3 regions of the Guptibacillus sedimenti genome follow, and region 1 is predicted to be linked to each of the others. Evidence: riboswitches for the same ligand, from Rfam matches in the RefSeq annotation. Region 1 holds a riboswitch; each other region holds the start of a gene.

The links. A riboswitch is a leader RNA that binds a small molecule or an ion and turns the genes downstream of it on or off. The one in region 1 is predicted to bind S-adenosylmethionine.
Region 2: another riboswitch for S-adenosylmethionine. It lies ahead of msrA (peptide-methionine (S)-S-oxide reductase MsrA); the one in region 1 lies ahead of mtnK (S-methyl-5-thioribose kinase).
Region 3: another riboswitch for S-adenosylmethionine. It lies ahead of PQ578_RS03945 (methionine ABC transporter ATP-binding protein); the one in region 1 lies ahead of mtnK (S-methyl-5-thioribose kinase).

Annotation. Positions count from the first base shown of each region.
Region 1 covers NZ_JAQQWV010000004.1:11,129-16,099, reverse strand. Annotated here, with positions in the region: gene PQ578_RS16660 (sugar ABC transporter substrate-binding protein) at 1-439, opposite strand, end outside; gene mtnA (S-methyl-5-thioribose-1-phosphate isomerase) at 436-1,497, opposite strand; gene mtnK (S-methyl-5-thioribose kinase) at 1,498-2,709, opposite strand; SAM riboswitch class I at 2,824-2,961, opposite strand; gene PQ578_RS16645 (carbon-nitrogen family hydrolase) at 3,048-3,830, opposite strand; gene PQ578_RS16640 (pyridoxal phosphate-dependent aminotransferase) at 3,933-4,971, shown strand, end outside.
Region 2 covers NZ_JAQQWV010000003.1:405,133-410,103, forward strand. Annotated here, with positions in the region: gene PQ578_RS16395 (hypothetical protein) at 1-1,328, shown strand, start outside; gene msrA (peptide-methionine (S)-S-oxide reductase MsrA) at 1,370-2,020, opposite strand; SAM riboswitch class I at 2,121-2,235, opposite strand; gene PQ578_RS16405 (Na+/H+ antiporter NhaC family protein) at 2,316-3,719, opposite strand; gene fni (type 2 isopentenyl-diphosphate Delta-isomerase) at 3,802-4,845, opposite strand; gene PQ578_RS16415 (glycosyl-4,4'-diaponeurosporenoate acyltransferase CrtO family protein) at 4,826-4,971, opposite strand, start outside.
Region 3 covers NZ_JAQQWV010000001.1:809,352-814,322, reverse strand. Annotated here, with positions in the region: gene PQ578_RS03960 (L-lactate dehydrogenase) at 1-515, shown strand, start outside; gene PQ578_RS03955 (MetQ/NlpA family ABC transporter substrate-binding protein) at 555-1,394, opposite strand; gene PQ578_RS03950 (methionine ABC transporter permease) at 1,412-2,080, opposite strand; gene PQ578_RS03945 (methionine ABC transporter ATP-binding protein) at 2,073-3,095, opposite strand; SAM riboswitch class I at 3,255-3,364, opposite strand; gene ilvA (threonine ammonia-lyase) at 3,500-4,510, opposite strand; gene leuD (3-isopropylmalate dehydratase small subunit) at 4,507-4,971, opposite strand, start outside.

The DNA.
Region 1 (4,971 bases):
CGACAACAGGAATCCCTTTCTCTACTGCTTTTTTCACTCCTGGTTCCAGTGCGTCTGCTCGTCCGTGATCGATTAAGATGGCATCGACATTTTGATTGATCGCTGTATCAAGATGTGTTGCCATCTTTGAAAGATCATTATCAGCATTATAAACCTGGACACTTCCTCCAAACTTTTCAACTTGATCTTCAACCCCTTTGACATATTGGGAAGAGAATGTTCCAAGAGAAGCTTGCATAATCGCAGCAATTTTTATCGGTTTTTGCACCTCTTTTGGAATGTCAGATGAAGTTTGCGATGTTTCGTCTTGCGTTTTTGAGGCAGTCTCTTTTGTTTCATTATTGCTTGCTTCAGGTTCACTTACAGCATCTTGCTCACTTGTGCATGCGGCAAGAACGAAGAGAAGAAGAATGGATAAAATAAGTCCTAAACGTTTCATGAATGTACCTCCGTATTTTCAATATCTGGTAAAGTAAGATGAGCAAGGTTTTCCTCGTATGGTGTTCGAATAATGCCATGCTCTGTAATGATTCCTTTGATTAAGTGATGTGGCGTTACGTCAAATGCAGGATTGAAAACCTCAATATTTTCAGCCGCGATGCGCTCTCCTTGATAGTGTGTGATTTCTTTTGAATCACGCTCCTCAATCGGAATGGCATCTCCATTAGGAATCGAATAGTCAATCGTTGAGATGGGTGCTGCAATATAAAAGGGAACATTGTAAGCCTGAGCGATATGAGCAAGGCCGAGCGTGCCGATTTTGTTAGCTGTGTCACCGTTGGCCGCAATTCGATCCGCACCGACTATTACCGCAGCGATTTTCTTTGTTTTTAAGACGTGCGCCGCCATGCTATCCGTAATAAGCGTTACGTTGATACCGGCACGTTCAAGTTCCCATGCGGTTAGTCGAGCCCCCTGGAGAACGGGTCTCGTTTCCGTTGCAATCGCGGAAATCGTGAGCCCGTTTTGTTTCGCCAAGTGGAGCGGTGCAAGGGCCGTCCCATATTTTGCGGTTGCAATTCCACCTGCGTTGCAGTGAGTAAGAATGGTATCTCCATCCTTCAATAGTTTAAGACCGTGCTCTCCGATGCGTTGGCAGACAAGTTCATCTTCTTTATGAATAAGTAACGCTTCGTGAAGAATCGCATCCTTCATTTTTTCAACAGTTGATAAAGGAAGAGTCACTCGAACAATTCGATCAATCGCCCAAGAGAGATTTACGGCAGTTGGGCGAGAAGATGAGAGGTATTCCCCTTGCTTAAGTAACTCTGCTTTAAAAGTTGATGGTTCGGTTGTTTCTGCGTGTTGACTCCAGAGAACAAGACCATACGCAGCCGCAATTCCAATCGCTGGTGCACCGCGGACAACGAGGGCAGATATGCTATTCCAAACATCTTCGATCGCCGTCTGTTTGAGATAGCTTTCTTGATGTGGTAATTTGCGCTGATCAAGCAGTAAAAGGTGATCTCCTTTCCACTGAAGAGATGGGATAGTCATTTAAACGCCCTCCTTAATCGTATCGATGTAATCTTTAATCGAATCGATGTTCTTTCGATTTAAAATGAGTTTTTTTCCAAGTGCTAAAGCTCTTCTTTCCACTGCTAGTTTTACTTCTGGATCAGTAATCGTCTCAATTTCTTCTACATGAGCAAGTCCAATCGTTCTTCGGATGATTTTACAACCAGCAAAACCAATACTATCGACAAAAATAGATTGAAGATGCGTATTGAGATAACCTCTGGAATAGCGGTTATCTTCTGAAAGGTGGGTGTCCCAAAGGGATCGGAACGTAGATTCAAATACGGTCCAAACTTCAGTGATAACACCAAAGAGATAGGCTAGATATCCGTCTTTTTCTTCATTGGTTCGATGGGCTTCCTGGGAGAGAATGCTAAGCGTAATATTGGCAATAAAAGCCCCAACATCAAATCCTGCTGGGCCATAGAAAGCAAATTCAGGATCGATTACTTTTGTTGAACCCTCCGTTACGAAGAGGCTACCTGTATGTAAATCCCCGTGTATTAACGCTTCTCCTTTTGTTAAAAAGGAATGTTTAAGCGAAGCAACTTCAGTTAGGAAACCTTGATCTTCCCACAAAATTTCAACATCTGGTCGAAGCTCTTCTGTAAATGCGTTGCTTTCAGCATTATAAAAGGGGTCTGAAAAGACGAGACTTTCCGTGATCCCACATAAATCTGGATTGCTAAACCGTTTAGCAAGCTCTTTCTTTTTTGCAGAACCAAGACCGTAGTCAGAGGTGAAAAAGAGCGTGTGAGCGAGGTAAGTCCCTACATTTCTTGCGAGCTCAGGATAGACACGTCCTTCAATAAGTCCTTTGCGCAAAATCGTATGTGATGATAAATCTTCCATCACTGTTGCCGCTTTTTCTGAGTCATGCAGATAAACAATTGGGGAAAATTCAGGAACAAGCGAATGAGCTTGCTTGAGAGCCTCGCTCTCAATTCTGGACCGATCGAGCGTAAGTGGCCAAGACTCACCAACAACCTTGGCATAAGGCAAAGCTTGTTTGACAATCCATGATTCCTCTGTTGCTTTGTTTTGAACATGGAAAACATAGTTTAAATTGCCATCCCCAATTTCCTTTACGAAAAGGGGGGAAGAGGGATCAATAAAATTGTGATGCACTAAAAAGTGAACAACGCTTTCTTGTGTAAATGGTGTATATCCCGACTTAACTTGAAAAGACATGTGTAAGTCCCCTTTCAAATATTAATGGTTGATGTACAGAAGCATTCGTAATTAAAAGGCATAAAAAAAGCCTCTTTCCGAAGAAAGAGGCTTGAAGACAGATATGCTTCACACCTCTTATCTTCCAGGATGAATAACATCCTGTTGGAAGTAGCACCGTGCCATCTAAGCCATCCTGTAAAGATGTACTTAAGAATAGGTCGGTTGCTGGGCGTCATAGGGCCAAATCCCTCAGCCTGCTCTTGATAAGAGAAAGTTTATGAAATTATTTTACAATTTTTTCGCTTGAAATGTATGTTACAGAGAAACTGATGCATTTGTCAATAATATTTTGAATTTTATTTATAAATATCTGGACGTCGATCTTCAAAGATTGGGATACGACTTCGGATAGATGGTATTTCTTCCTCATCAATCAAGCCTGTTAAGATCGTTTCCTCTTCGCCTGCTTCTGCGATAATCGTTCCCCACGGATCAATGATTAAAGAATGTCCTCCAAACGCATTGTCTGGATCTTCTCCTACACGATTACAAGCAATGACGTAACATTGGTTTTCAATAGCGCGGCTTATAAGTAAGGATCGCCAATGGTCCGTGCGCTGTTTCGGCCATTCGGCTGGAACGAACAAAACTTGTGCGCCTTCAACGGCATGAAGGCGAAGCCACTCTGGAAAGCGAATATCATAACAGATGAATCCGGCACTTGGGAGTTCTTCGAGTGTGAAGTGGCTTTTCTCATTTCCTGATACGAGGTATTTCTCTTCATTCATCAACCGAAATAGATGGGCTTTGCTATACTCATGGATAAGCTGCCCATCTCGATTGAAAACGAGCATCGTATTCGTGACGTGATCATTGTGTTGCTTTGCAATTGAGCCACCTACTATACTTACCTTATTCTTTTTGGCTAGGTCTGAAAGAAATGCAATTGACTTTTCTGCATTTTCATCCCCAATTTCGTCTAGTCTCGATAAGTCATAACCAGTCGACCACAGTTCTGGTAAAACAATAATATCTGGTTTGTCATGAACAGCCTTAGTAACAAGCTCTTTCACTTTCGAGAAATTTTCTTCAGGGTTTCCAAACGCAATATCAAATTGCAACAGAGCGATTTTTTTCATTTTCTTCTCCTCCTCGCTAACAAAATAAGCTTTACATGATTGTGTATCCAAGATAACATAATTTACTAGAATTTCACGAAAATTTTAACAGGATGTGATTCTTTGAAACAATTTCAAACATCAGATGCACTTAAACGACTACCGGAACAATTTTTTGCGAAGCTTGCTGGAAAAGTAAACCGCTATGTAGAGGCGGGTTATGACATCATTAATCTTGGACAGGGAAATCCTGATCAGCCAACACCCGATCATATTATCGAGTCTTTGCAGAAGGCAGCTGAAAACCCTTCCTATCACAAATATCCGCCATTTCGAGGACAGCCTTTCTTGAAGCAGGCTGCTGCTGATTTCTATCAGCGAGAATTTGGAGTGAATCTTGATCCAGAGAAGGAAGTTGCCGTTCTTTTCGGTGGAAAAGCAGGCCTTGTCGAGGTCAGTCAATGTTTACTAAATAAAGGTGATGTGGCACTCGTTCCAGACCCAGGTTATCCTGATTATTGGTCAGGTGTCGCGATGGCTGAAGCGGATATGCAGATGATGCCGTTGCTTGAGAAAAATCATTTCTTACCTGACTATGATGCGATTCCAGAGGATTCATTAAAAAAAGCGAAAATGATGTTTTTAAATTATCCCAACAACCCAACTGCAGCTGTTGCAACGAAGCGCTTCTTTGAGGAAACAGTCAGTTTTGCAGAGACGAATGATATTTGTGTTGTGCATGATTTTGCTTACGGTGCGATCGGGTTTGATGGAGAGCGACCGATTAGCTTTTTGGAAACAGAGGGTGCTAAAGACAATGGAATTGAAATCTATACCCTTTCCAAAACATATAATATGGCGGGATGGCGTGTAGGATTTGCAGTTGGAAATCAATCTGTTGTTGAGAGCATCAATCTCCTTCAGGATCATTTTTATGTCAGTCTATTTAGTGCGGTACAAGAAGCCGCTGCTGAAGCTTTGCTTGGATCGCAGCAGTGTGTAGAAGAACTTCGCGATACGTATGAGTCGAGACGAAATGTTCTCATTCAAGGACTCCATGACATTGGTTGGAATGTCACTTCTCCTGCGGGATCGTTTTTCGCCTGGTTGAAAGTACCCGAATCTTTTACTTCAGAAAGCTTTGCAGATTTCTTGCTTGAAA
Region 2 (4,971 bases), on a different contig from region 1:
TTTTGACCGTATCAGTTGATGAAAACTTCTTTAACTCCTCATGGTCAGGAGGTCTATCTGGAGATATTAATGGCCGAGCCTGGCTATTATTAAAGCACATTGAAGAAATTGAATCACTATCGACACAACAAGATACCCAATTTTTCAATAAAGTTGATATGGATCACATTGCATTAATTGGTCACTCTCGCGGGGGACAAGCAGCTATCCTTGCCGCAAAATTCAATGAACTTGATCGCTATCCAAACAATGCTAACATGCGTTTTGACTTTAACTACAAGATTGAAACCGTAATTGCACTGGCTCCAACCGATTATCAAACTCTCTCTGATCGTAAAATTGAAGTTGATGATGTAAACTATTTATTGCTTGGTGGTTCTTATGATAGTGACTTATCTGAATTTGAAGGAGATCGCCAATATAACGGTATTCAATTAACAGGTAGCGAAAATGCGATGAAATCGTCTCTTTATATTGATGGTGCTAATCATGGGCAATTTAACACCACCTGGGGAGAAAATGATACGTACTTCCCTTTTACATTATTATTAAATAAACAGCCTTTACTTGAAGGCAATGAGCAGCGTCAGATTGCAAGCACTTACGTATCCGGTTTTCTTGAAGCAACTCTTCATGAAGATGATCGTTATCAGCCAATGTTTGAGGATTATCGATATGCACTTGAGTGGTTACCGAAGACAACTTATATTAGTAAATACGAAGATCCCACTTACCATATTTTAAGTGATTTTGAGGAAGATGTGAACGTGCTAACCGCAACATCCCCTTATATTGATATAGAAGCCAATAGCTTTATTCAGTGGTATGAAGGGGAACTTGAATTTCGTAGAGATAAGGAAAGAGGAACTCACGGTGTGTTTTTGAAATGGGATCAATCCTATTCAAAAAATGCATCTTACTCACTAGATCTCACGAAACCGTTACAGGATCCATATAATTTCAAACCGAATAGCTCACTAACATTTACTGCAGCAAACGTATCGGAAGCAGAAGATCAACAGCCGGTTGATTTTAGGGTAACTTTAAGCTCGGCCAACGGTGAGTCATCCAGCGTATTATTAAGTGATATTATGCCAATGCACGGGGCACTCCCTATTCAGCATACAAAAACAAAATTTTTTGAAGAACGGCGTTACGGTGAACCTACCGAACCCGTACTTCAAACGTTTAACATTCCGATACAACTTTTCAATAAGGAAAACAGACTTCTGAAGCTAGATGAGATTGATTCCATCACGTTTGAGTTTAACGCCTCTCCAAAAGGAAAGATATTTCTTGATCAAATCGGTGTAAACCAACCAAACTAAAAAAGCTTTTCCTCATACTATTGAGGAAAAGCTTTTTTGTGTTACGAAATTTTACATGAAGACTGTCCACGCTTAGCAAGATAACTTTGGTGATATTCGTCAGCACGATAAAATGAAGTGATTGGAACAATTTGAGTGACAACAGGCTTCTTAAAACGCCCGGAACGCTCAAGATTTTCTTTTGCAATTAATGCAATTTCTGCCTGCTCATTCGAATGGAAAAAGATCGCTGAGCGATAGCGGGTTCCAATATCTTCTCCCTGTCTATTTAAAGAAGTTGGGTTATGATTTTCAAAAAACACTTCCACAAGCTCTTCATAAGAAATGAGGGAAGGATCGTATTCAACTTGCACGGATTCTGCATGACCTGTTAACTCAGAATAAACATCTTCATACGTAGGGTTAATTGTTTCACCACCAGTAAACCCTGCTGATGTCGAAATAACGCCGTTTAATTGTTGAAATAGTGCTTCTACACCCCAAAAGCACCCTGCTGCAAATGTTGCTTGCTCCACTTTGACCACTCCGTTTCCAGTTATCGTATTGATTTTTTCAGATCGAACATATATGTTTTCCAGTTCATTTAGTGTTAACATATAAAGCTGTTTTTCACCCTTCTTATAAATTCCTTTTTGAAGAAGGCTTTTAATAAGCTGCTGTTTTCTAGTGTCGTTATCCATTAGTGTATGCAAGATCGTTCACTCCCTCTACTAAAACAATTTTCCAGATGAGAATGCATACAAAAAACCCTCATCTGCCCGAACAGAAGAGGGTTTGGATAATCCGAGCCTCTTCTCATTTTCCGACTTTCGCCGCAGGAATTGGCACGGTTCCGCATGAACAAAATGTTCATTGGTCCGTTGCCGAGGTATCTAAGGGCCAGTCCCTCCACCTCTCTGAATAAGAAGATCCTTTAAATAAAGGATTATTAAGTTAATCTCAATAATAAATGGTATTAAAACAGTTGTCAATAGAAAAGTGCTCAAGCTAGATTACAAAAGAAATAATAAAATATCCTACTGCAGCCGTCCCTGCTGCAATAAGAGCAGGAGTTAGCTTAAATTTAGCATATGTCATTGGGTTTAACTTTAAAATTCTCGCTATTGTATTCGTATTATCACTTAACGGTGAAGAAAAAGCCCCAAATGTCCCACTAGCAAATACGGCTCCAATGACCAGAGGAAGATCGGTTCCGGTTGAATAGCCTAACGAAATACCAAGCGGCATTAAAATTCCCCAAGTTCCCCACGACGAACCAATGAAATACGAAATAAACGCACCTACAAGAAATAAAACAGGCGGGACGAATAACGATGGAATCCAATCAAGATTAGAGGTGACAAATGTCGAAAAACCAAGCGCCTCAGTTGATGACGCTAGCCCCCACACAACCGTTAACAATACGATCACTGGCATCATTTCATTTCCTCCCTCAATAAAGAAAGTCACGAGTTCCTTTAATGAGAAACGCTGGAATAAATAAAAAAGGAATGTAAGTAGTACCGTTGTTAATAGAGCAAATACCATGGCATCAAGCACATCCGCCTCGATGAATGCTTGAAGTAAGGAGGTAAAGCCTTTTTCATACCCACTCCAATACGTAAGAAAAAGAGTTAACAGTATGACTCCTCCAAGCGGCAGTAATAAGTTGAACGGTTTTTGGGGAAGGTCTTTTGCTACGGCTGGATGACAGTCCTCCCACTGATCATCTAGCTCCTTCTCTTGATTCCCTGCATCAGTCGCTTGTTTTTTACTGTGATGAAAAAAACTTAAATAAAAGCCGATTAGAATGATACTGATGGAAAAAAAGTTATACGGAATACTTTGAAGAAAATAGCGATAACCATCACCTTCAATGCCTTCTGCTTTTAAAGAAAGCTGAACAACAGACGACATGTATCCAACAAAAGCAGTCGCAATTGGCATCAATACAATCACTGGAGTTGCAGTCGTCTCGATCACAAATCCAAGTTCCTGAGGAGTGATTTTCACTTTATTGAGGAGAGCTTTCATGATTGGTGCTACTGTTACAATACGAAAGCTCGGAGCGCTAAAGGTTCCAATTGTCGAGATCCAAGTAAGAAACAATGCACCTTTTTTTGTATTGATTTTCGAAGAGGCTAGATGAACAAACCCTTTAATTCCACCTGTATATTTCATTAATCCAATTAACCCGGTAAACATATAGAGAAAAAGAACGATTTTAACGTTATTCTCATCTTTAAGACCACTCATGATAAACTCATAAAACTGCTGTAAACCACTAATTACGCCCGGTTTATAAATAAATGAGGCCGTTAACAGTCCTGCTGTAAGACCTGGAATCACTAGCTTAGTTTTGATCGCAACCACTATCACTACGATAAAAGGAAACACAGATAACCAATCCAATAAGTTCGCCCTCCTTCTGCTCTAGTTTGCACGCTAGAAGGCGACCTATACAAAAACAAAAAAGCCAGAGCCTGGGCCCTGACTATTTCTTACGTAATGCGCTATTGTATTTTAACCTGTTAATAGACGAAGCACCAATCCCAAACATAGCAGTTCGTAATTCAAATTCAATTCGTTTCAATTGTTCTGAGAGCGCTTCTTCAGTGTCATTTACGGCATTTTCAAGTAATGCCCTTCCAAATCCAGAAACATCTGCACCGAGGGCGATTGCTTTCGCTGCGTCCACACCGTTTTTTAGCCCTCCACTTGCAATCATTGGTACATCAGGGTGCTGCTTTCGCACATCAATGATACAATCTGCGGTTGGGTTCCCCCAATCCTCAAAAGCCTTCGCAGCTTGCCTGCGCATCGTTTGATGAGAACGATAGCTTTCAACTTGAATCCACGACGTTCCGCCCGCCCCTGCAACATCGATAAAGCTGGCCCCAGCGCTAATCAGGCGCTGAGCTGTCTTCGCATCAATCCCCATACCAACTTCCTTAATTCCAAGCGGAACAGGAATCGCCTTTGCTACTTCACGAATTTTAACAATTAAATCCTGGAAATCGGTGTCGCCTTCTGGTTGAAACACTTCTTGTAGTGGATTTAAATGAAGCAACAGCGCATCAGCTTGAATTAAATCAATGGCTCGCTTACATTCTTCAATGGTAAAACCGTAATTAAGTTGTACAGCCCCAATATTAGCTAGGACCGGGATAGTTGGTGCATATTTTCTCACATCAAAGGAATATACGGATTTGGATTCTTGAATCGCTGCACGCATCGATCCTACTCCAAGTGCCCAGCCATGTGCTTCAGCAGCTTTGGCAAGACGCTTATTTATTTCCCATGCTCGTTCAGTGCCGCCAGTCATTGAGCTTATAAGAAATGGCGTGTTTAATTTTTTATTTAGAAAAGAAGTAGAGATATCCACTTCATCATAAGCAATCTCAGGTAATGGATTGTGTTTAAAACGATAGCGTTCTAGTCCTGTCGTTAATCCTGCCCCTTCAACTTCTTCTGTAAGACAGATGTCGATATGCTCGTTTTTTCGTTTTTCTGTTTGCTCAAACCCCAAATGTTCCAATGGAATTCCCCCTGCGCTGCTCTTTTTTCAACTGTTTACTTAGCAATGGTTTTAACCTGAGTCGATTGTACCGTTGAATCAGGATAAATGGAAGATTAACAATTAGTGCGTACCCAACCATAACGA
Region 3 (4,971 bases), on a different contig from region 1:
GCTCAGGCACGATACTTGATACCGCTCGATTCCGTTATTTACTAAGTGATTATTTTAATGTCGATTCTAGAAATGTACATGGTTATATTCTCGGTGAGCACGGCGACACCGAACTTCCAGTCTGGAGTCATGCCTCTATTGGTAGTCGACCAGTCATGTCACTCATTAAAGATAAACCAGAGGCAAAAGAAGACCTTGAGAAACTCTTTGTTAATGTGCGCGATGCCGCTTATCATATTATTAATCGTAAGGGAGCGACATACTACGGCATTGCAATGGGGCTTGTAAGGTTAACGCGAGCGATTATTCGAAATGAAAACTCAATCCTTACTGTATCTACGCTCCTTGAAGGTGAGTATGGTTTAGATGATTTGTATATCGGCGTACCTGCGATTGTGAACAACAACGGTATACGTGAGATTATTGAACTTGATCTTGATCAAACTGAGCTAGATCAATTGCACCACTCTGCCAAAACGCTAAAAGAAGCAATGAAGCCAGTATTCCAGCATTAAAAAAAGGTTCTCCGTCAAATGACGGAGAACCTTTTTTTCTTATTCGTCTACCGGTACGACAGCACCATCATATTCTTCTTCAATAAAGCTCTGAATTTCATCAGAATGTAAAACCTCAACTAATGCTTGAATCGCTTCGTTATCTTCATCACCTTTATTGACAGTAATTACGTTCACGTAAGGTGAGTCGGAATCTTCAAGAGCAATGGCATCTTCTTGAGGATTTAGACCCGCATCGATCGCATAGTTTGTGTTGATCATAACCGCATCACCTTCACCTTGCTGGTAGATCTGTGGAAGAAGTGAAGCTTCTACGTCTGTTTTAAAATCAATGTTTTTAGGGTTTTCTGCAATATCTTCTACTGTTGCATCAGAAGCCTTCACGCCTTCTTTTAGTGTGATAAGTCCTTGGGCTTCGAGTAAAGAAAGCATACGTCCATGGTCAGAAACAGAGTTACTCATAATGATCTGAGCACCATCGGGAAGCTCCTCTAAGCTCTTATAATCTTGTGAATAAACACCGATTGGCTCAATGTGAATGCCTCCAGCGTTAACAAAATCATAAGTATCGTTTTCTTCCATTTGCAACTCCATATAAGGAATGGTTTGGAAGTAGTTTGCATCTAATTCACCATTTGCTAGCGTCTTATTCGGTAGAATGTAATCCTGGAACGTTTTAACTTCTAGCTCTACGCCTTTTTCTTCAAGCATCGGCTTTGCTTCTTCAAGAATTTCAGCATGTGGAATGTTTGAAGCACCTACTACGATTTTCTTTGAATCTTCGCCTTCTCCAGATCCTTCACTGTTTCCACTATTGTTGCCACACGCTGCAAGTACTGCAAGAGTAAGGACTGCAAATAGGGATAAAAATTTCTTCATGATATTCTCTCCTTTTTTTATCGTTTATCTATAACTCGCGTTGCTAAATCTCCAGCAATCTGAAGAATCGCAACAATAACCAAAATTAATACGGTCGCAACAAGCGTCACGTCAGGATTGTTTCTTTGGAAGCCTTCAAGATAAGCGAGGTTCCCAAGTCCCCCTGCACCAACCACACCAGCCATTGCGGTGTAGCTTACAAGCGCAATCGCCGTTACGGTAATACCCGAAATGAGGGCTGGCATTGCTTCAGGAAGGAGAACTTTAAATATAATCTCCCCATTCGATGCCCCCATTGACTGAGATGCTTCAATCACACCTTTATCCACTTCCCGAAGAGCAATTTCAACCATTCGCGCATAAAATGGTGCCGCACCTGCAATAAGAGCTGGAAGAGCTGCATTCGCGCCAAGCATCGTTCCAATAATGTAAACAGAAAGCGGAATGAGTAGAATGATTAAAATGATAAACGGGATCGAGCGAAATAAGTTTACGATTCCAGCAATAATGCTATTAACAAACTTGTTCTCCCATATGTTTCCCCTTCCGGTTAGAAACAATAGTAGTCCAAGAAGAATACCGAGAATAAACGTTGCTAGCACGGAAATTGCCGTCATGTAAGCTGTTTGAATAGTCGCTTCCCACATCGATTCCCAGTTCACATTAGGAAATAGTGATTCAACCATTCGTAATCACCTCCGCTTCTACACCTTGCTCACGAACATACTTCAGTGCACTTTCGACGACAGTCGGTTCACCTTTAAGAAAGACAGATAGCTTACCATAAGGGCCATCTTGCGTATGAGAGATTTTTCCTTGAATAATGTTTACTTCAATATCAAACTGACGAATTAACTCTGTTACAAGCGGTGACCCCGTTTTACCTTTGAGGAACGTAAACTGGACGAGTTCACCCTCCTGGCTTGCTGCTAAATGTGCAATCGATTCCTTCATTTCTTCAGGCTCACTTAACTGATTCACGAAATCTTTTGTTATTTCTTCTTGCGGATGATGAAAGACTTCAAGTACTGAACCGTTCTCAACTACTCTACCGTTCTCCATCACTGCCACTCGGTGACAAATTTTACGAATAACGTGCATTTCATGGGTAATCAAGACAATAGTTAAACCAAGTTTCTGGTTAATTTCTGTCAGAAGTTCGAGAATGCTATCCGTTGTTTTAGGATCTAGAGCAGATGTTGCTTCATCACAAAGCAATACCTTAGGGTTATTCGCAAGCGCTCGCGCAATACCAACACGCTGCTTTTGTCCCCCACTTAGCTGTGATGGATAAGCGGCTTCTCGTCCTTCAAGTCCAACAAGCTTAATTAATTCATCGACACGCTTCATTCGTTTCTCTTTGGAAACACCTGATATTTCGAGTGGAAACGCGATGTTATCACGCACTGTTCTTGACCAAAGAATATTAAAGTGCTGGAAGATCATTCCGATTTCCTGTCTTGCCGCACGTAGATCTTTTCCTTTAAGAGAGGATAAATTATTTCCTGCCACCGTGACCGTACCGTCCGTCGGTCTCTCAAGCAGGTTGAGCATCCGAATTAGCGTACTTTTTCCGGCGCCACTGTATCCGATAACTCCGAAGATTTCCCCTTTTTTCACTGAAAGGTTAACATTCTTAACGGCCTCTACCTTTCCAGACTTCGAAAAGAAGGTTTTATTAATGCCTTTAAGCTCAATCACATGTCTCACATCCTTTATGCATTTGCATGTTGTACCAGCTTCCTGAAAAAGGACTTTAGTCCCATGCTTTTATTCTTTACCTTGAAGCACTTAAAAAAAATGATTTTAAAAATGCCCTTCTACTTTGAGTAGAAAGGCATGTTATCAATCAATGTCTTCCTCTCATTTCTCAAAGCAATCGCTTTGCAGGAATTGGCACCTTTTCAAACGAGTCGTTTGACGGTTGCCGGGCTTCATAGGGCCAGTCCCTCCACCTCTCTGAATAAGAGATTATAAAATTAAAATTACTTTACTGTGGTTAAGTGCTAAATTGAATTCTAGCATGGTACTTTATGAGTGTCAATTACTGAGCAAAAAGTCACAATAATCAAACATATTAACTGTTATTAACCAAGAGAAAACCATCAGCTGATTCGCCTGATGGTTTTTGTTCGCTCAGAAAGTTGTTTGTAAAGAGCTAATTTCTCAAGATCAGCATTTCCTCCACTCACAACAGCCCCAATTTTGCTACCTTCCAACCGGCTTGATTTACACAAGACAGCCGCGACAGATGCCGCACCAGCGCCTTCAACAAGTGTCTTATGTCTTTCAAGCATAAAGACGATTGCAGCAGCAATTTCTTCTTCAGAAACAGTCATCATATCGTCAACGAGTTCTTCGATAATTGGATACGTTCGTTTTCCTGCTTCCTTCACAGAGATGCCATCGGCAATCGATTTTACTGATTGAAGAACGAGAGGACCAGTACCTTTAAATCGATTCCATGTCGCAGATGCTTCCGAAGCCTGGATTCCAATGATTTTGACGTGAGGAAAGAACGACTTTATTGCCAGCGCCATTCCTGCTAATAATCCTCCACCTCCAACGGGAACAAGAATCGTATCTAAGTCAGGACATTGTTGCATCATTTCAAGTGCAACGGTTCCTTGTCCTGCCATAACAACAGGGTCGTCAAACGCATGAACAAATGTTGCCCCTTTTTCAACACGCTCTCGATCCGCTCCACTAAACGCTTCGTTATAGGATTCGCCTTCAAGTACAACCTCTGCGCCATAAGATCGGGTCGCTTCAATTTTACTTGTTGGGGTATGAATCGGCATATAAATCTTTGCTTTGATGCCTCGCTCCTTCGCAGATAGCGCTACTCCCTGAGCATGGTTACCTGCTGAAGCGGCAACGATTCCTCGAGCGGCTTCGATTTCCGTTAGTGAGGCAACCTTATTGTAAGCACCGCGTAGTTTAAATGACCCCGTTCGTTGGAGGTTCTCCATCTTTAAGAAGACATCTTTATTTGTAAACCCATTCAGCGTTGTAGATTGCTGAAGCGGTGTACGGTGAACCGCCTCCAGCAAATTCTCCATTGCTTCTACGACATGAACGTTATATTTCTCCTGGTAATTCCCAACGTCATTCACTCTCCTACAAGTTGTTTTTCTTCATACAATTTAATCTTTTCTTCAAGGGACAACGTACGAGATACTTCATCCCAACCATTTAACAGCATTTCTTTCCAATAAGGATCAATTTTGAAAGAAGCATGAATGCTTTCTCCATCACGAACTTCTTGTTTTCGCAGGTCAACTTGAAGCTCGTATCCGTCTTTTGCCTTTTGAAAAAGCTCAGCGATAACTTCTTGATCAAGCGCAACAGGAAGGATACCATTTTTTACACAGTTGTTATAAAAAATGTCAGCAAAACTCGTCGCTATGATGACGCGAAAGCCATAATCAAGCAAAGCCCACGGAGCGTGTTCTCTTGAAGACCCACACCCAAAGTTTTTTCCAGCTACAAGAATAGAGGCATGCTGATATTGCGCTTCATTTAAGCTAAAATCTTCACGAGGCTTTCCATCATCATCAAAACGCCAGTTATAGAA